Linked DNA regions of Hydrogenovibrio crunogenus. The protein of the gene in region 2 interacts with the protein of the main gene of each other region in a pairwise test. Links are inferred from orthologs where the notes say so. Each region holds a gene or a part of one and is shown on either strand. Other genes may lie near its edges.

Evidence for each region.
Region 1: the proteins of pheT (region 2) and secD interact in binary tests that used the Escherichia coli proteins (3 or more experiments, as listed by UniProt). The link is inferred for Hydrogenovibrio crunogenus from one-to-one orthologs.

Annotation. Positions count from the first base shown.
Region 1 is NZ_CP032096.1:1,458,136-1,465,911, forward strand. What follows is about bases 2,455-5,417. They hold secD (protein translocase subunit SecD), read right to left. Parts: upstream 4,894-5,417; coding sequence 3,016-4,893; downstream 2,455-3,015. Other genes in these bases: secF (protein translocase subunit SecF), read right to left, coding at 2,455-3,000; yajC (preprotein translocase subunit YajC), read right to left, coding at 5,025-5,360. In the rest of the region: GHNINEIG_RS07015 (YcgN family cysteine cluster protein), read right to left, coding at 47-487; GHNINEIG_RS07020 (TIGR01621 family pseudouridine synthase), read right to left, coding at 504-1,214; GHNINEIG_RS07025 (hypothetical protein), read left to right, coding at 1,455-1,913; more of secF, read right to left, coding at 1,984-2,454; tRNA guanosine(34) transglycosylase Tgt, read right to left, coding at 5,457-6,569; tRNA preQ1(34) S-adenosylmethionine ribosyltransferase-isomerase QueA, read right to left, coding at 6,581-7,636. UniProt on the Escherichia coli protein: Part of the Sec protein translocase complex. Interacts with the SecYEG preprotein conducting channel. SecDF uses the proton motive force (PMF) to complete protein translocation after the ATP-dependent function of SecA.
Region 2 is NZ_CP032096.1:1,808,738-1,816,546, reverse strand. The notes cover bases 1-2,996. They hold pheT (phenylalanine--tRNA ligase subunit beta), read left to right. Parts: upstream 1-305; coding sequence 306-2,687; downstream 2,688-2,996. Other genes in these bases: GHNINEIG_RS08680 (integration host factor subunit alpha), read left to right, coding at 2,760-2,996; pheS (phenylalanine--tRNA ligase subunit alpha), read left to right, coding at 1-281. Also shown: more of GHNINEIG_RS08680, read left to right, coding at 2,997-3,053; GHNINEIG_RS08675 (MerR family transcriptional regulator), read left to right, coding at 3,040-3,429; GHNINEIG_RS08670 (hypothetical protein), read right to left, coding at 3,465-4,064; GHNINEIG_RS08665 (symmetrical bis(5'-nucleosyl)-tetraphosphatase), read right to left, coding at 4,072-4,920; 16S rRNA (adenine(1518)-N(6)/adenine(1519)-N(6))-dimethyltransferase RsmA, read right to left, coding at 4,925-5,725; 4-hydroxythreonine-4-phosphate dehydrogenase PdxA, read right to left, coding at 5,731-6,711; GHNINEIG_RS08650 (peptidylprolyl isomerase), read right to left, coding at 6,756-7,809.

The DNA.
Region 1 (7,776 bases), 350 kb from region 2 along the record:
AACATGAGAAGCTTTAAACTTAAAAATAAAACTTTAAGGTAGGACGTTAAGGCTTTTTCATCAGATAGTCTTCATAATCCAGATCCGGTTGATCGACCACCACAGGAATCGCCAACAAGCCGATATGCGCTTGTGTCACAGACTCTCTTTTACCTGAAACCAATGGATGCCATTCCGGTAACGGATCCCCACGATATAACACACGATAAGCGCACGTATCCGGCAGCCAATCAAACTCAGCCACCCTATCCAAAGTCAGGTTTACGCACGTTGGTACATTTTTGGAACGATTTTCATAATCAGAACACGCCCCTGTTTTTAGGTCAGAATACTTGCACACCACCCGGGTATAAACGATTTCATCTGTTTCGTCGTCTTGCAGTTTGGTCAAACAACACAATCCGCAACCATCACAGACCGATTCCCACTCTTCCGTGGTCATCTCTGCCAAAGTTTTGGTTTCCCAAAAAGGTTTCTCTTTTGTCATTCTTTTACCTTTCTATTCATTGACCTTGAAACGCTGCCCAGGGAGTTTGCCATTGCTGCAAAAGCGTGTGCGCTTCTGCTGTTTGAAATCGAGTACCTTGCTGCGGTGGCACGCAAAATTCGTAAGACGCTTCATGAAGTTTGAAGCGTAAAGCAAACGCATGTAAATAGCCTCTGTCTTCTTGTTTGGCTTCCGTTGAAAGCCCATAACGTGCATCCCCTGCAATGGGGGCGCCTAAACTTTTTAAAGCCACGCGTAACTGGTGCGTTTTGCCTGTTTGCGGTTTTAATAAAAACCAGCGCTCTCCCGGTCGCGTATTCTGACTGATAAACTGTGTGATGGCCGGATTCTCTAATGTTTTACTCAATTTCCAACTGCCACGTCGAGCCGGCATCATGTCACCTTTGACCCAGCCTTGTTTCTTTTTAGGCTTATGGGCGGAGATGGCTAAATAATACTTCTCGATCTGTCGGCTTTCAAACTGCTGCTGAAACACCTGAGCTGTAGCTTTGTTTAATGCGAAAACCACCAAACCGGAGGTCATTTTATCTAACCGATGTACGGGATAGAGTTCTTTCACTCCTAATTGCTGCTGCACCAAAACCACCAGGCCTGGCTGTTTTTGACCATCAGAATCGGGTTCGGAATGAAAATTGATTCCGGCTGGTTTATCAATCACAACAAACTCGGTCGATTGATATACCAACGTAATTGGTAACGTATCCAAATTGCGCACTCATTTAAAAACGCAAAGTGTACCGCAACTGATTCAAAAAAAATGATTTTTCCCAGCTTGCGTCAAAAATATCACCGTTTATTGACACTTTTAAAATAAATTTTACTATATTTTTCAACTATTTAAACAAAATACTTTTTGGCACAGTTTTTGTAATAGATCCAATACATAAAACAATAATATTTATTTTCGTCATTAATTTGACACTTTAATCACATGAGGAATTAAATAATGGCAACTAAAATGAATACTCCCCAAAAAGTGAACAGCTGTTTGCAATACATTGACGACCGTCTGGAAACCACTTCTGAACAAACCATCCAGATTGCAGAAATGATTATTGAAGATATTAAAAACCTGACACAAGCGTATCCGGAAGCGATTCGAAACAACGAGTTGCGTACTCATGCCGAAAAAGTGCGAGACACGCAAATGAAATGGGTAAATCAATTGCACGAAATCATTCTGGAACAAACGGATCGTGACTTGAACGGCCAAGTGATTCAAGCGTTACAGAATTTCATGAACACCCTGAACAAAAAACAACTGAAGCATTTGGATTTCGATTTACCGGCCGCAGTCCACAAGGAAAAGTCGGAATCAGAGCATGAGTATTTATCAAAAGATGAGATTGAGGTCTTAATGGACTCTCATTTGAAATCGGGACATACCAGCTCAACCCATCATTAATCGATTTACTCAGAACAAAAAAAAGACCCCGCGGGGTCTTTTTTTATTTAACGAAATCGAAAGAATCGAATCAGTGTTTATTTTTCTTGGCGGCTTCTTTGGCTTCGCGCGCCGCTTCTTGCTCCAAGAAGATTCGATTTAACTCTTCTTCTTGAGCGGTTGCATCGGCCCCTTCTTTAACCGGCTGCATCAAGTCTTCTTTTGAAACACCGAGTGCTAACGCAATTGAACTGGCCACAAAGGTTGAAGAGTAAGTACCGACCACAACCCCGACAATCAATGCCAATGCAAAGTTATGGATAATCTCGCCACCCAGCACAAACAAGGCTATCAAAACCAATAATGTCGTTAAAGAGGTCATCAAAGTACGCGCCAACATTTGATTCACCGCCAGATTCGTGACTTCTTCCGGCGTACCATCTCGAACGGTTCTGAAATTTTCCCGTACACGGTCAAACACAACAATGGTGTCGTTCAAGGAATACCCGATGACTGCGAGTATCGCCGCTAATACCGTTAAATCGAACTGTGCCTGAGTCCAGGCAAACACACCCAAAGTAATGACAACATCATGCACCAACGCAGCAACAGACCCAATGGAAAAACGGAACTCAAAACGCAGTGCGACATAAATCAACACCCCGATAAGAGCATAAATAACCGCTAAAGCGCCATCTTCCGTTAATTCATCCCCTACTTGAGGCCCAACAAACTCAACACGACGCAATTCAAAATTTTCTGAATGATTTTCGCGTAAGGCTTCCATCACTTGGTTACTGATTTGAGCTGAATTAACCCCTTCTCTTGGGGCAATACGAATCAACACATCTTCCGCTGACCCAAAATTTTGAACGACGGCACGTTCGAATCCTGAGTCTTGCAAAGAGGTACGAATGGTGTCGACTTCTGCAGGCTTGTCATAAGACAGCTCGACAATGGTGCCCCCGGTAAAGTCGATGCCAAAATTAAGTCCTTTGACAAACAACCCAACAATGGATGCCACAATAAAAAACAATGATACAGACATCGCCAGCTTGCGATGCCCCATAAAGTTATATTCTTTTTGATTTTCCATGCTTGTACTCATTCTGTCTCTCCCCGACTAAACCGATAACTTTTCTACCGGCTTATTGCCGTAGAGCGCATTCACAATTGCTCTTGTTCCCAAGATGGCTGTAAACATAGAAGTAATAATCCCAATCGATAACGTAATGGCAAAGCCTTTGATCGGGCCTGTTCCGAAACTGAACAACACCAGCGCTGCCAACAAGGTTGTGATATTGGCGTCGGCAATCGTCACGAAAGCTTTTTCATAACCGGCATTAATCGCCGATTGAACGGATGATACGCGTAGTTCTTCACGAATACGCTCGAAAATAAGCACATTCGCATCCACCGCCATCCCAACGGTAAGAACAATCCCGGCAATCCCCGGCAAGGTCAAGGTCGCTTGCAACAAGGACAAGACCGCAACAATCAGAACCAGGTTCAATGTTAACGCCACATTGGCAATCATGCCGAACGTCTTGTAACGCCAGACCATAATCACCAACACCAATAGGAAACCGACAATCACAGACATCATCCCTTGGTCGATGTTGTCTTGCCCGAGGCTTGGCCCAACCGTTCTTTCTTCCACAATTTCCATCGGTGCCGCCAGTGCCCCGGCACGCAGTAATAACGCTAAATCTTGCGCTTCTTGTGGGCTGTCTAACCCGGTAATCTGGAATCGATTGGCAAACTGTCCACGAATCACCGCGGCATTGATGACATCTTTAGTGGTGATGCGTTTTTTAATCTTTTCACCATTTTTCTCGATGGTTTCAACGCGATTTTCAATATAAACCACCGCCATGCGATGACCGATATTTTCCTTAGTCGTTGCCAACATTTTACGCCCGCCCGCACCATCAAGTGTCACGGTGACTTCAGCAGACCCAGATTCCGGTTCAATCCCTGACTGAGCGTTAATAACATTGTCCCCACTGACGATAATGCTGCGTTTCAACAGAATCGGACGACCATCACGGAAATGATATAAACGTGAACCATGCGCTGCATAGCCCGTTTTTTCTGCGCGATACGCATCCCCGCGTTCTTCCACCAGTCTAAATTCCAGTGTTGCGGTTGCACCCAGAATTTCTTTGGCTTTCGCAGTATCTTGAACCCCAGGCAACTGAACCACAATACGGCGGTCGCCTTGCTGTTGAATCACCGGCTCTGCCACCCCGAGTTCGTTGATACGATTACGCAAGGTGGTGATATTTTGCTTCAACGCATAGGTTTTCGCTTCTTCAATGGTTTTAGGCAGTAAACGAAGTTCTAATGCATTCTGACCATCCACAGGAGATAAATTAAACTCGCCTGGAAATTGTTTTTCCATTTCCGCTTGAGCGGCCGGAACACTTTTCGCATCACGAAACTTGATCATCAAGTGATCGGTTTCATAAGTGACACCTGAATAGCGGATTCGGGCTTCTCTGAAGGCACCTTTCACTTCGTCGACATAACGGTTATAGGTTTTCTGCACCGCGGCTTCCATATCGACATCCATCAAGAAATGGACACCACCGCGCAAATCCAGCCCTAAATACATTGGCTGACCACCGACCGCTCTTAGAATATCAGGCGTTGCCGGCGCCAGGTTTAAAGCAACCACGGCTTGGCGTCCCATGACTTCTTTCAAGGCACTTCGGGCTTTCATTTGCTCGTCTGTATTATGGAATCGGATCAGGAATTGACCCTCTTGGTACGCCATCGATTTAGGCTTTAGATTCGCTTTTTGAAGGGTTTGCGTCACAAGGTCTTCAGTAGAGGCATCAAACTGCACCGATTTTGCCGGTGAAACCTGAACAGCGGGATCATCTCCAAAAATATTCGGTGCGGCATAAACAACACCTAATACCAACACAATTAACAGCAGCAGATATTTCCACGCCGGGTATTGATTACTAATGACTTTTTGTCTTGACTCAAACATGTTTAATTTTTCCAAATAAAGCTAAATGATAAAGCTCATAAATCACGTTACAGCAGAAAGCTGTAATGCTTAAAGGCGTTCCCAGAAACAACAAAAGGGGCGACTGCCCCTTTCTTATTTAAAAAGCCAGCTTATTCCGCTGTTCCTTTTAGTGTCCCTTTTGGTAATTCGCGAGCGACGTTTTGACGTTCGATTTTCACAACAACATTGTCAGCCACTTCCAGATCAACAAAGTTTTCATCCAATTCACGAATTTTTCCAGCTAAGCCGCCATATGTCACTACTTCAGCGCCTTTGCCAAGTGCTTGTACAAGTTTTTTATGTTCTTTAACTTTCTTTTGCTGAGGACGAATCAGTAAAAAGTAAAACACCACAAACAATAAAATTAACGGCAACAATGCCTCAAAACCACTTCCTTGTGCTGCTGCGCCACCCTCGGCCATTGCATCAGAAATAAAAAAACTCATATTTTGTTCTCCTTGAAATTAACTGCGTTATTGTTGCATAAAAAATTTTAAAATTCTATTAACAAAATAAGACAAAGTTCGAATCTTATTTTGAACTTATAAAGCAGGAACTTCTTCGCCCCTGGCTTGGTAAAACTCGCTGACAAACGTATCCAAGGTTTCAGAGGCAATTGCCTCACGTAACCCTTTCATTAATAACTGATAATAATGTAAGTTATGAATGGTGTTCAAACGCGCGCCTTGGATTTCGCCGCACTTATCCAAATGGTGAAGATAGGAGCGCGTGTAGTTTTGGCAAGTATAACAGTCACATTTTGCATCCAACGGTTCCAAACTGGTTTTGTTGACTGCATTACGAATCTTAACGACGCCGTTGTGCGTAAACAAAAAGCCATTTCGTGCATTACGCGTCGGAATCACACAGTCAAACATATCAATGCCACGGCGAACCGCTTCAACAATGTCTTCTGGCTTTCCTACCCCCATCATATAACGAGGTTTGTCTTTCGGCATATGCGGTTCGGTAAAATCCAACGTGCCCATCATTTCTTCTTTAGGCTCACCCACAGAAAGTCCACCGATGGCATACCCATCGAATCCAATATCGGTTAGGCCCTTGATTGATTCCTGACGAAGGTCTTCATACATACCGCCCTGCACGATACCAAACAAGGCGGAAGGGTTATCACCATGCGCTTGTTTGGATCTTTCTGCCCAACGCAAAGACAATCGCATGGAATCGGCCGCCACTTCATGTGTGGCCGGATAAGGCGTGCATTCGTCAAAAATCATCACAATGTCCGACCCCAGCTTGCGCTGGACGTCCATAGACTCCTCTGGTCCCATGAAGATTTTAGAGCCATTGACGGGGTTGCGGAAATGCACCCCTTCTTCGGTGATTTTGCGCATCTTGCCTAAGCTGAACACTTGAAACCCACCTGAATCCGTTAAGATCGGGCCTTTCCAGTTCATGAAGTCATGCAAATCACCATGTTGTTCGATAATGTCGGTGCCCGGACGGATTGCCAAATGAAACGTATTGCCCAGAATAATCTGCGCACCGGTGTCCGCGACTTCTTCCGGCATCATCCCTTTCACGGAACCATAAGTGCCGACCGGCATAAAGGCAGGTGTTTCAACCACGCCTCTTTCAAAAATCAAACGCCCTCTTCTAGCACGCCCGTCTTGTTTGTCTAGCTCAAATTTCATACTTTTTTCCATTAAGATTCGGAAGTCGGTGGATGCACTAGCATGGCATCCCCGTAACTAAAGAAGCGGTATTTTTGTTCCACCGCATGCGCATAGGCTTGCATGGTACGCTCATATCCTGCTAACGCAGATACCAACATAATCAGGGTGGATTCGGGTAAATGGAAATTCGTCAATAGAACATCCACCACCTTAAAGTCATAACCGGGGGTAATGAAAATGTCAGTTTCCCCTTGATAAGGTGCAAGCTCACCTGTTTCAGAAAAGGTGGCGGCACTTTCCAAACAGCGAATCGAAGTGGTGCCCACAGCAATCACTCGCCCCCCTTTTTGACGGGTTTGCTTTATCAACTCGACGGTTTCAGGCAACACTTCAATCACTTCGGAATGCATGACATGCTCTGAAATATCATCCACTTGAACCGGTTTGAATGTGCCCGCACCGACATGCAAAGTGACAAACCCCGTCGCCGCACCTTTTGCTTTAATTTTGTCCAGCAAGTCATTATCAAAATGTAATCCCGCGGTCGGGGCGGCAACTGCGCCGGGTTTTTCTGAATAGACCGTTTGATAACGTTCTTTATCTTCTAGCTGGTCTTCGCGTTCGATATAAGGAGGCAATGGCATGTGGCCATATGCTTCTATCAACTCCAAAGCCGTCAGCTCAGGCGCATCATCCTTACTCAACCGTAACTCAAACAAGGCGCCATCCCGGCCTAAAACTTCGGCTTCAAAAGCATCTGCGATGCGTAATTGAGCACCTGATTTAGGCGCGTTGCTTGAACGAATATGCGTCAAAACACGATGCTCATCCAAGACACGTTCAATTAACAATTCAACTTTCCCACCGGTAAGTTTTTGACCAAACAAGCGCGCTGGAATCACTTTAGTATTATTAAAGATCAAACAATCATTTTCATTCACATAAGACAGAATGTCTGGAAAATGACAATCGGACACACTACCGTCTCCATTCATTACCAACAGTCGGCTTTGCGTTCTTTCCTTGGCAGGTTGTTGGGCAATCAAGGCTTCGGGTAGTTCAAAGTTAAAATCTTGTCGTCGCATGAGTTTGAGTTTAGAATGATTTTAAAAAGGCAAGATTATACCTTGATTCCACGTTAAATAAGCAAAAAACCATTGAGTCATTAGATTTTGGGTTGAAAAATGGTCTGTTGAACTCACGGACTTCGCCCATTCGCTTATGG
Region 2 (7,809 bases):
ATCTTAAAGTGCGTTTTAGACCCTCTTATTTCCCGTTTACAGAGCCCTCTGCCGAGGTGGATATCGCCACTAACTTATTTGGTGATGGTCGATGGATTGAGGTGTTGGGGTGCGGCATGGTACATCCGAATGTACTTAAGAATGTCGAGGTAGATTCCGAAAAATATACCGGTTTGGCATTTGGGTTAGGCGTAGAGCGTTTAGCAATGCTCCGTTATGGCGTGACCGATTTACGCCAGTTCTTTGAAAATGATTTACGTTTTCTAAAACAGTTCAAATAATTACCAGGCCTGGCGAGATAAAATATGAAAGTAAGTGAAAGTTGGTTAAGAGAATGGGTGAACCCTGAATGGGACACCAATACCCTAGCAGAAGAATTAAGTTTAGCAGGCTTGGAAGTCGATGGGATTGAGCCAGTTGCTCCGGCCTTTACACATGTGGTGGTGGCCAAAGTTATTTCGGTTGAAAAGCATCCCGATGCTGATAAATTGAATGTCACTCAAGTCGATATCGGAGCAGATGAGCCTGTTCAGATTGTCTGCGGAGCTAAAAACGTTGTCGCAGGAATGAAAGCTTGTTGTGCTACCGTTGGTGCTGTTTTACCAGGGGATTTTAAGATTAAGAAAGCCAAGTTACGCGGTGTGCCTTCAAACGGCATGCTGTGTGGCGCAAGTGAACTTGGGTTACCGGATGATGGCGTAGATGGTCTGCATGTATTACCGGATGATGCACCTGTTGGAATGGATTTACGTGAATACCTGGATTTAAATGATCAGGTGATTGATGTGGATTTGACGCCAAACCGCGCCGATTGCTTAAGCATTGCGGGCGTGGCTAGAGATGTCGCTGCGATTGGTAATGTGCCATTCAAACAACCTTTTGAAAATATAACGGTTGATAAGTCAGGCGATTGTTCTCAGTCCATTGAGGTCGTTGATGCGCATGGCTGCCCTAAATATTTAGGATGTTTGGTAGAAGGTTACGATACCACCGCTAAAACCCCTTTATGGATGAAGCAACGTATTGAACGAGCAGGTATTTCACCGAAAAATCTGACAGTAGATATCACCAACTATGTGATGCTTGAGTTAGGGCAGCCGATGCATGCTTTTGATGCTGACAAGCTTCAAGGCACTATTCAGGTTCGCATGGCACATCCAGACGAAAAACTGATGACACTGGATGAAAAAGAGCTGGCTTTAAAGGCTGATACATTGGTCATTGCCGATGAAAAGGGACCCGTAGCCTTAGCAGGGATTATGGGCGGATTGCATTCAGCGGTTTCAGATACGACAACCCGTCTCTTTTTCGAATGTGCGCACTTTGCTCCGTTGAGTATTATCGGGAAAGCGCGCCAATATGGTCTACATACCGATTCGTCACACCGATTTGAAAGAGGGGTGGATGCCTTTTTGCCTGAAAAGGCGCTTGAGCGTGCATTGCAATTGTTTACTGAAATTGCCGGCGGACAAGTTTCAAATGTGGTTTCGGCCATCAATGACTTGAACCTCCATCAACCAAAAGCCATTCAATTACGCCCTGAGCGCATTGCAAAATTATTAGGTGTTGAGATTGCAGATAATGATGTGGAAGCCATTTTTAAACGCTTACACTTTAAAGTGGAAAAAAACGCTTCGGGTTGGGCTTTAACCGCACCGTCGTATCGTTTTGATATGGAAATTGAGGCGGATTTGATTGAGGAAGTAGGTCGAGTATTTGGGTATAACAATTTACCTGAAACGGAAGTGCAGGCGCCAATGCGCTTGCCGACTTTGCCTGAATCTGAACAAGAATTATATTTAGTTCGCAAAGCGTTAGTAAATCGAGGTTTCCATGAAGTTGTGACCTACTCTTTTGTGGAAGAGAAGTTACAGCAGAACATGATGCCGGATATTCCGTATCTTTGTTTGCAGAACCCGATTTCAGATGACATGAAAGCCATGAGAACCACTTTGTTCCCAGGGTTGTTACAAACGATTTCCTATAATCAGAAACGTCAACAAAATCGAATTCGTATTTTTGAATCAGGCTTGGTGTTTACACGCTACCATGATAAAACACAACAAACTCCCGTTATTGGCGGAGCAATAGTAGGAGACTTGAATCCTGCCAACTGGTCTGGTGAAAATCGTCCGGTTGATTTTTATGACTTAAAAGGCGATGTGGAAACCTTGTTGGCAATGAGTCATGTTCAAGACAAAGTGCGTTTTGAACCGGCCGAGTTTGCCATTTTCCATCCTGGCCAGTCTGCGGCCTTAATTTTAAATGGCCAAACGGTTGGTTTGATGGGGCAGCTTCACCCAGGCCTGGTTAAATCTACCGGCGTGTCAGGAAAAGTCTTTTTATTCCAAATGGATTTAGCGACAATCATGGAAACCAAAGTGCCTGCCGCCAAGCCGATTTCTAAATTTCCTGAGGTGCAACGAGATTTAGCATTTGTTGTGGATGAAGCGCTGCCAGTACAAAAATTATTGGATGCGATTGAAAGCGTTCAATCCGATATTTTAAAGGCGGTTGAAATTTTTGATATCTATCAAGGTGAAGGGATTGAAGAGACGCAGAAAAGTATTGCGTTGACGCTTAAGATCCAACACCAGGATCGTACTTTACAAGATGAAGAAGTCGATCAGTTAATCGAACAAGTAATCGTAAAAGCAAAAGAGCAAGTAAAAGCAGAATTACGTTAACGGACGCGTTATTTTTTGTAAGACTTGGTTTATAAGTTTAATTCAAAAAGAATAATAGAAAAGGGCAGTCATATGGCATTAACGAAAGCAGATATTGCAGAAACTTTATCCGACAAGTTTGGCTTTAATAAACGCGAATCAAAAGAATTAGTGGAACAGTTCTATGATGAGATGTCTGAAGTTCTCGTCAAAGGGGAGCAGATTAAGCTTTCCGGTTTTGGAAACTTTGAACTGAAAGATAAAAGTGCGCGCCCAGGAAGAAATCCTAGAACAGGTGAAGATGTTCCCATTTCTGCTCGAAGAGTGGTAACATTTAAACCTGGACAAAAACTACGAGCTCAAATTGATAACTATGGTACAGCCTAAATCTTTTGATTCTCAAAAGCAGTTAGAAATCGATTTGCCGGATAAAAAATATTTTACCATCGGCGAAGTGAGTGAGTTTTGCCAATTGAAATCTCATGTGTTGCGTTATTGGGAGCAGGTGTTTCCCCAGCTTCAGCCTAACAAACGCCGTGGTAGACGCTATTACCAAAAACGTGATGTACAATTGGTTTTTGAAATCAAATCCTTGTTGCATGAACAAGGGTTTACTATCCCAGGAGCCAAAGCGCGCTTGAGTAAAGCAGATGGCGTGGTTGAAGCAGCTGAGACCTCTGAAGCAGAAAGTGCATTAAAGACGCTCCGTCAGATTCGTTCAGAATTGAAAGAATTTCAAACCTATATCAGCCAGCGGTATTAGTTTCGTTATGACACTCGGTCAGGCGTTTACTTCTACTATTTTGGCGCCTCCATTAAATCCTCTTCTTCTTCATCTGGAGCCGTTTCAGGATATTTTAAACGCCAAACGCGGATAAACTTGTCATCATCCAGTCTTTGCTGCAATAGAGTCAGTGCTGCAATATATTGATCAATATAGATATAATTCTGTTTTTTTAAACTTTGCCAAAGATGACGGTATTTTTTGGGCAAGAAATCGCGAAAGTGTGGAATGAGGCCTGCGTCCGTTTCCGTTTCTTTTATTCGTTGCATGATATCCAAACGAGCCTGGTATTTGAACTTTTGTTCATACTGATCAATCATTTTTCCAATGACGAATAAAACGCCAGCCGAGAGGATAAAGCTAATAATAAAATGGTCAGTCAGAAAGGTCCCTAATAAAGTAAAAAGAACCAATAAAATAGCCGTGGCGGGCATCGTTAAGACAAACAGCCAGGCATTATTACCTTTGAGCTCATTGGTTCTCTGTTCTAAATCAAAATCTTCCACATCCACCGCATGCAGTCGTTCCAACATTTCTTCAGCTGTTGGCGTTTGCGGTTTCAGTGGAATATCTTCTTGCAGTTGTTCGTTTTGATCGCTGATGTTTTCTGCCATTATCTTATTAAGACCTTTTTTTAGGTTTGCAGTTCATTTTGCATTTGAGGGTGTGCCGGGTATTGTCTTCTAAGCAATAAGCGGTTAATTCTCCGCCCCATAAACACCCTGTATCGGTTGAATGAATATTGTAAGCATCTAATGCGCCTAAAGTTGACCAGTGTCCGAAAAAAATTTCATAATCTTTATTTTTACGGTTCGAATGGCTGAACCAAGGTTGATACTTGGTTTGTTCATTTGGATTAGGCGACATTTTTTGTTTAAAGTCTAATTTCCCTTTGTCATTACAATATCGCATGCGTGCAAAAGCGTTCACAATATAACGAATTCGTTCCCAGCCATCGAGCGTATCTGACCATGTTTTGGCATCTGAGCCAAACAGGTGGTGTTTGATGGCATCTTTCCATGAATCTGATTGTAGAACTGTTTCGACTTCTTTTGCATAGCTTAACGCTTCGCTAATTGTCCATTGCGGCGGAATGCCAGCATGAACCATCGCAATGGGAAGAAAATCATGCTTTAGCATCAAAGGTTGATGTCTAAGCCAATCGATTAAATCCAGTGCATGGGGTGCTTGGAGAATTTCTGCCAGAGTGTCAGACTTGGAAACATATGTCTCCAGTCCAGAATAAGCTGCGAGTAGATGGAAGTCATGGTTGCCTAAGACCATTTGCGCTTTATTTTGTTCTTGCAGTCGTTTGACAAACTCTAGACAGGCTAAAGAATTTGGACCTCGGTTAACAATGTCACCTGCAAACCATAAAAAATCGGTTTCTTCGTTGTATTGGAGCTGTTTTAATAATGCTTGAAGTTCCTCATAGCATCCTTGTAAATCTCCAATAACATAGCTAGCCATACTCTTAAGCCTTATCCTTGTGATAAAGATTTGATAGTAAAACAAATGCCTCTACAGGGACTTTTTCTGCACGAACGGAAGGGTCTAATCCACACGCCTCAATTTGTTCGTCATTTAAAAAGCCTTTCAGGTTGTTTCGTAAAGTTTTGCGTTTTTGTGAAAAAGCTTGCTTGACCAGTTTAGCAAAATCTTTGTCGTCGATTGCCTGGAAGGGTCTTTTTTCAAAAGGACGTAAACGGACGATAGCAGAGTCTACCTTGGGTGGGGGCGTAAAGTTTTCAGGACCGACAGTCAGTAGGTATTCGGTCTCACAGGTGTATTGAATCATGACGCTAAGTCGACCATACGCTTTTACACCTGGCTGGGCTGTAATACGTTCTACAACCTCTTTTTGCAACATGAAGTGCATGTCTTGAATATAGCGTGCGTATTCCAATAAATGAAATAACAAAGGGCTGGAAATATTGTAGGGAAGATTCCCGACAATACGCAAAGACGGTGTTTCTGTGTCCGTCTCTATGAGTTGACTATAATCAAATAATAAAGCATCAGTATGGTGAAGATGAAAGGCTGGATTGTGACTGAAACGTTGGGTGAGAGGGCCTATCAGGTCATTATCGATTTCAATGATGTCGAGCTTTTTCACGATGTCCAAAAGAGGGCCTGTTAGAGCCGCTTCTCCCGGACCGATTTCAACGAGGTGTTGATCTGGCTTGGGTGCAATGGCGGCGACAATCTGCTGAATGATTCGGTCATTATTCAGAAAGTTTTGCCCGAAGCGTTTTTTGTGTTGGTGTTTTGCCATCTGGTTTAAGTGTCCTTGCCTGTCATTTCCAGTGCCACATCCATTGCATAGCGGAAGCTGTTAATGTCTGCTTGGCCTGTGCCGGCTAAGTTCAGTGCAGTTCCATGATCAACTGAGGTGCGAATAAAAGGTAACCCTAACGTGATATTGACGGCATTGCCGAACCCGACGTATTTTAAAACAGGTAACCCTTGATCATGATACATGGCGAGAAACGCGTCTCCCACTTTTAAATTGCTTGGGCTGAAAATGGTATCGGCTGGAAGAGGGCCGATTAAATCCATGCCTTCAGATTGCAATGATGCTATGACAGGGTTCATCGTATCAATTTCTTCTCGTCCTAAATGACCCTCTTCTCCTGCATGCGGATTGAGTCCCATAATGAAAATCTTGGGAGACTCTATCTGGAACTGATGTTTCAAACTGGTGTGTAAAATTCGAATCACACTTTCCAATAATTCAGGTGTAATGGCATCAGGCACTTCTTTTAAAGGTAAATGTGTCGTAACGAGCGGGACTCTTAACCCTGGTGTGGCTAACATCATGACGACTTGCTTTGTGCCTGTCGCTTCTGCCAACAGTTCGGTATGCCCGGTAAATTTTAACCCGGCCTGGTTAATGATCCCTTTATGAATAGGACCGGTTACCATGGCATCAAAAGTCTGATTTTGACAGGTGTCGATAGCGGTATGGAGCATCTTTAGAACATAATCTGCATTTTTGACATTTAACTGACCTGCTACAACCGGAGCATGTAGCGGTATTTCAATGACTTTAAGTTCACCTGTCCGGTTAGCGCAAGGTGGCTGAGAAGCATCGAAAGTGATCAGCGTGATTGGGAGCCCTATCTGAGCCGCACGCTCTGTTAACAGAGTTTTATTGGCAATGACAACCCACTCGTAATCCCAATCCTGTTGCGCTAATTGTATGACCTGTTCTGGGCCAATGCCCGCGGGTTCTCCCGAGGTAATCACTAGACGGTGCATAAGCAATAAAGGTTCCTTGTTTTCAGTTGTTAAACGATGCGTGCTTAGTTAGAGAGTGCTTCTTCATGACTTGGTTGTTTTTCCATGATTTCAGGATCTTCAAGTCGAATATCGATTAAAGCTTCATCTTTTAGTCGGCGTAGCCAAATTTCATACGATTCATTGGCTTTTTTCATGCGTAATGTTTGCATCGCTTGTTTACGTTTGTCTTTTAAAGACAAGTCTTGATCTCGAACGCCATCCAAGAAAAGAATTACCCATCCTTGTTCTGTTGCAAAAGGCTTGGCTGCGTGACCAGGCTGGAGGCTTTCAATGGCTTGAAAATATTCCGGTGGCATTTCTTTGGCAGTTTGCCAACCTAAGTTCCCATTAGCGTTTACCGAAGCAGGGATGTCAGAATATTTTTCATTCAGTTGTTTAAAGGCCTCTAAACTGGTCAAACTGTCAGCTAATTTAACCAATGTTGGGCTCGGTTGCTGCTTGTTGCGGGCATCTTGAGATAAAAGGATAAACCGATAAAGATGGTATTGTTTAACGATTTGACTATTTTTGTTTCGTTTACCTTGTAGTTGAATGATATGGAAGCCAACGGGGCTTCGGATGACAGCACTGGTTTCACCGACTTCCAGTTGGTTTAATGCATCATTAAAGAAAGTAGGAATTTGATCGACTCCCAACCAACCTAAATCTCCCCCTTGTAGGGCTTTACTTCCTTCTGAATAACGCACAGCCATTTGGCTGAAGTCTTCACCAGTACGGATTTTCTGTAAAATGTCTTGTGCTTTCTGTTTAGACGCATCACGCTCGGCAGGTGTGGCTGATTCGGGTAAACTCACCATGATATGACCTAAATGATACTCCACATCACTTTGTACCAAAGCTTGTCGTTGAATAAAGTTTGAGACTTCATCTTCAGTGACTTGTGTTTTCGACAGGACTTCGACTTCGCGCAGTTTTTGGAAGAGCATTTGTTGGCGAATACGTTCGCGAAAGCTTTCAAACCCGTTCTTTTGAGACAGGTTTAAACGATCACGTAACTCTGCAACGGTTAGATTGTTTTGTTTAGCGATGTCCTGAATCTGAGCAAAGAGCTCATCA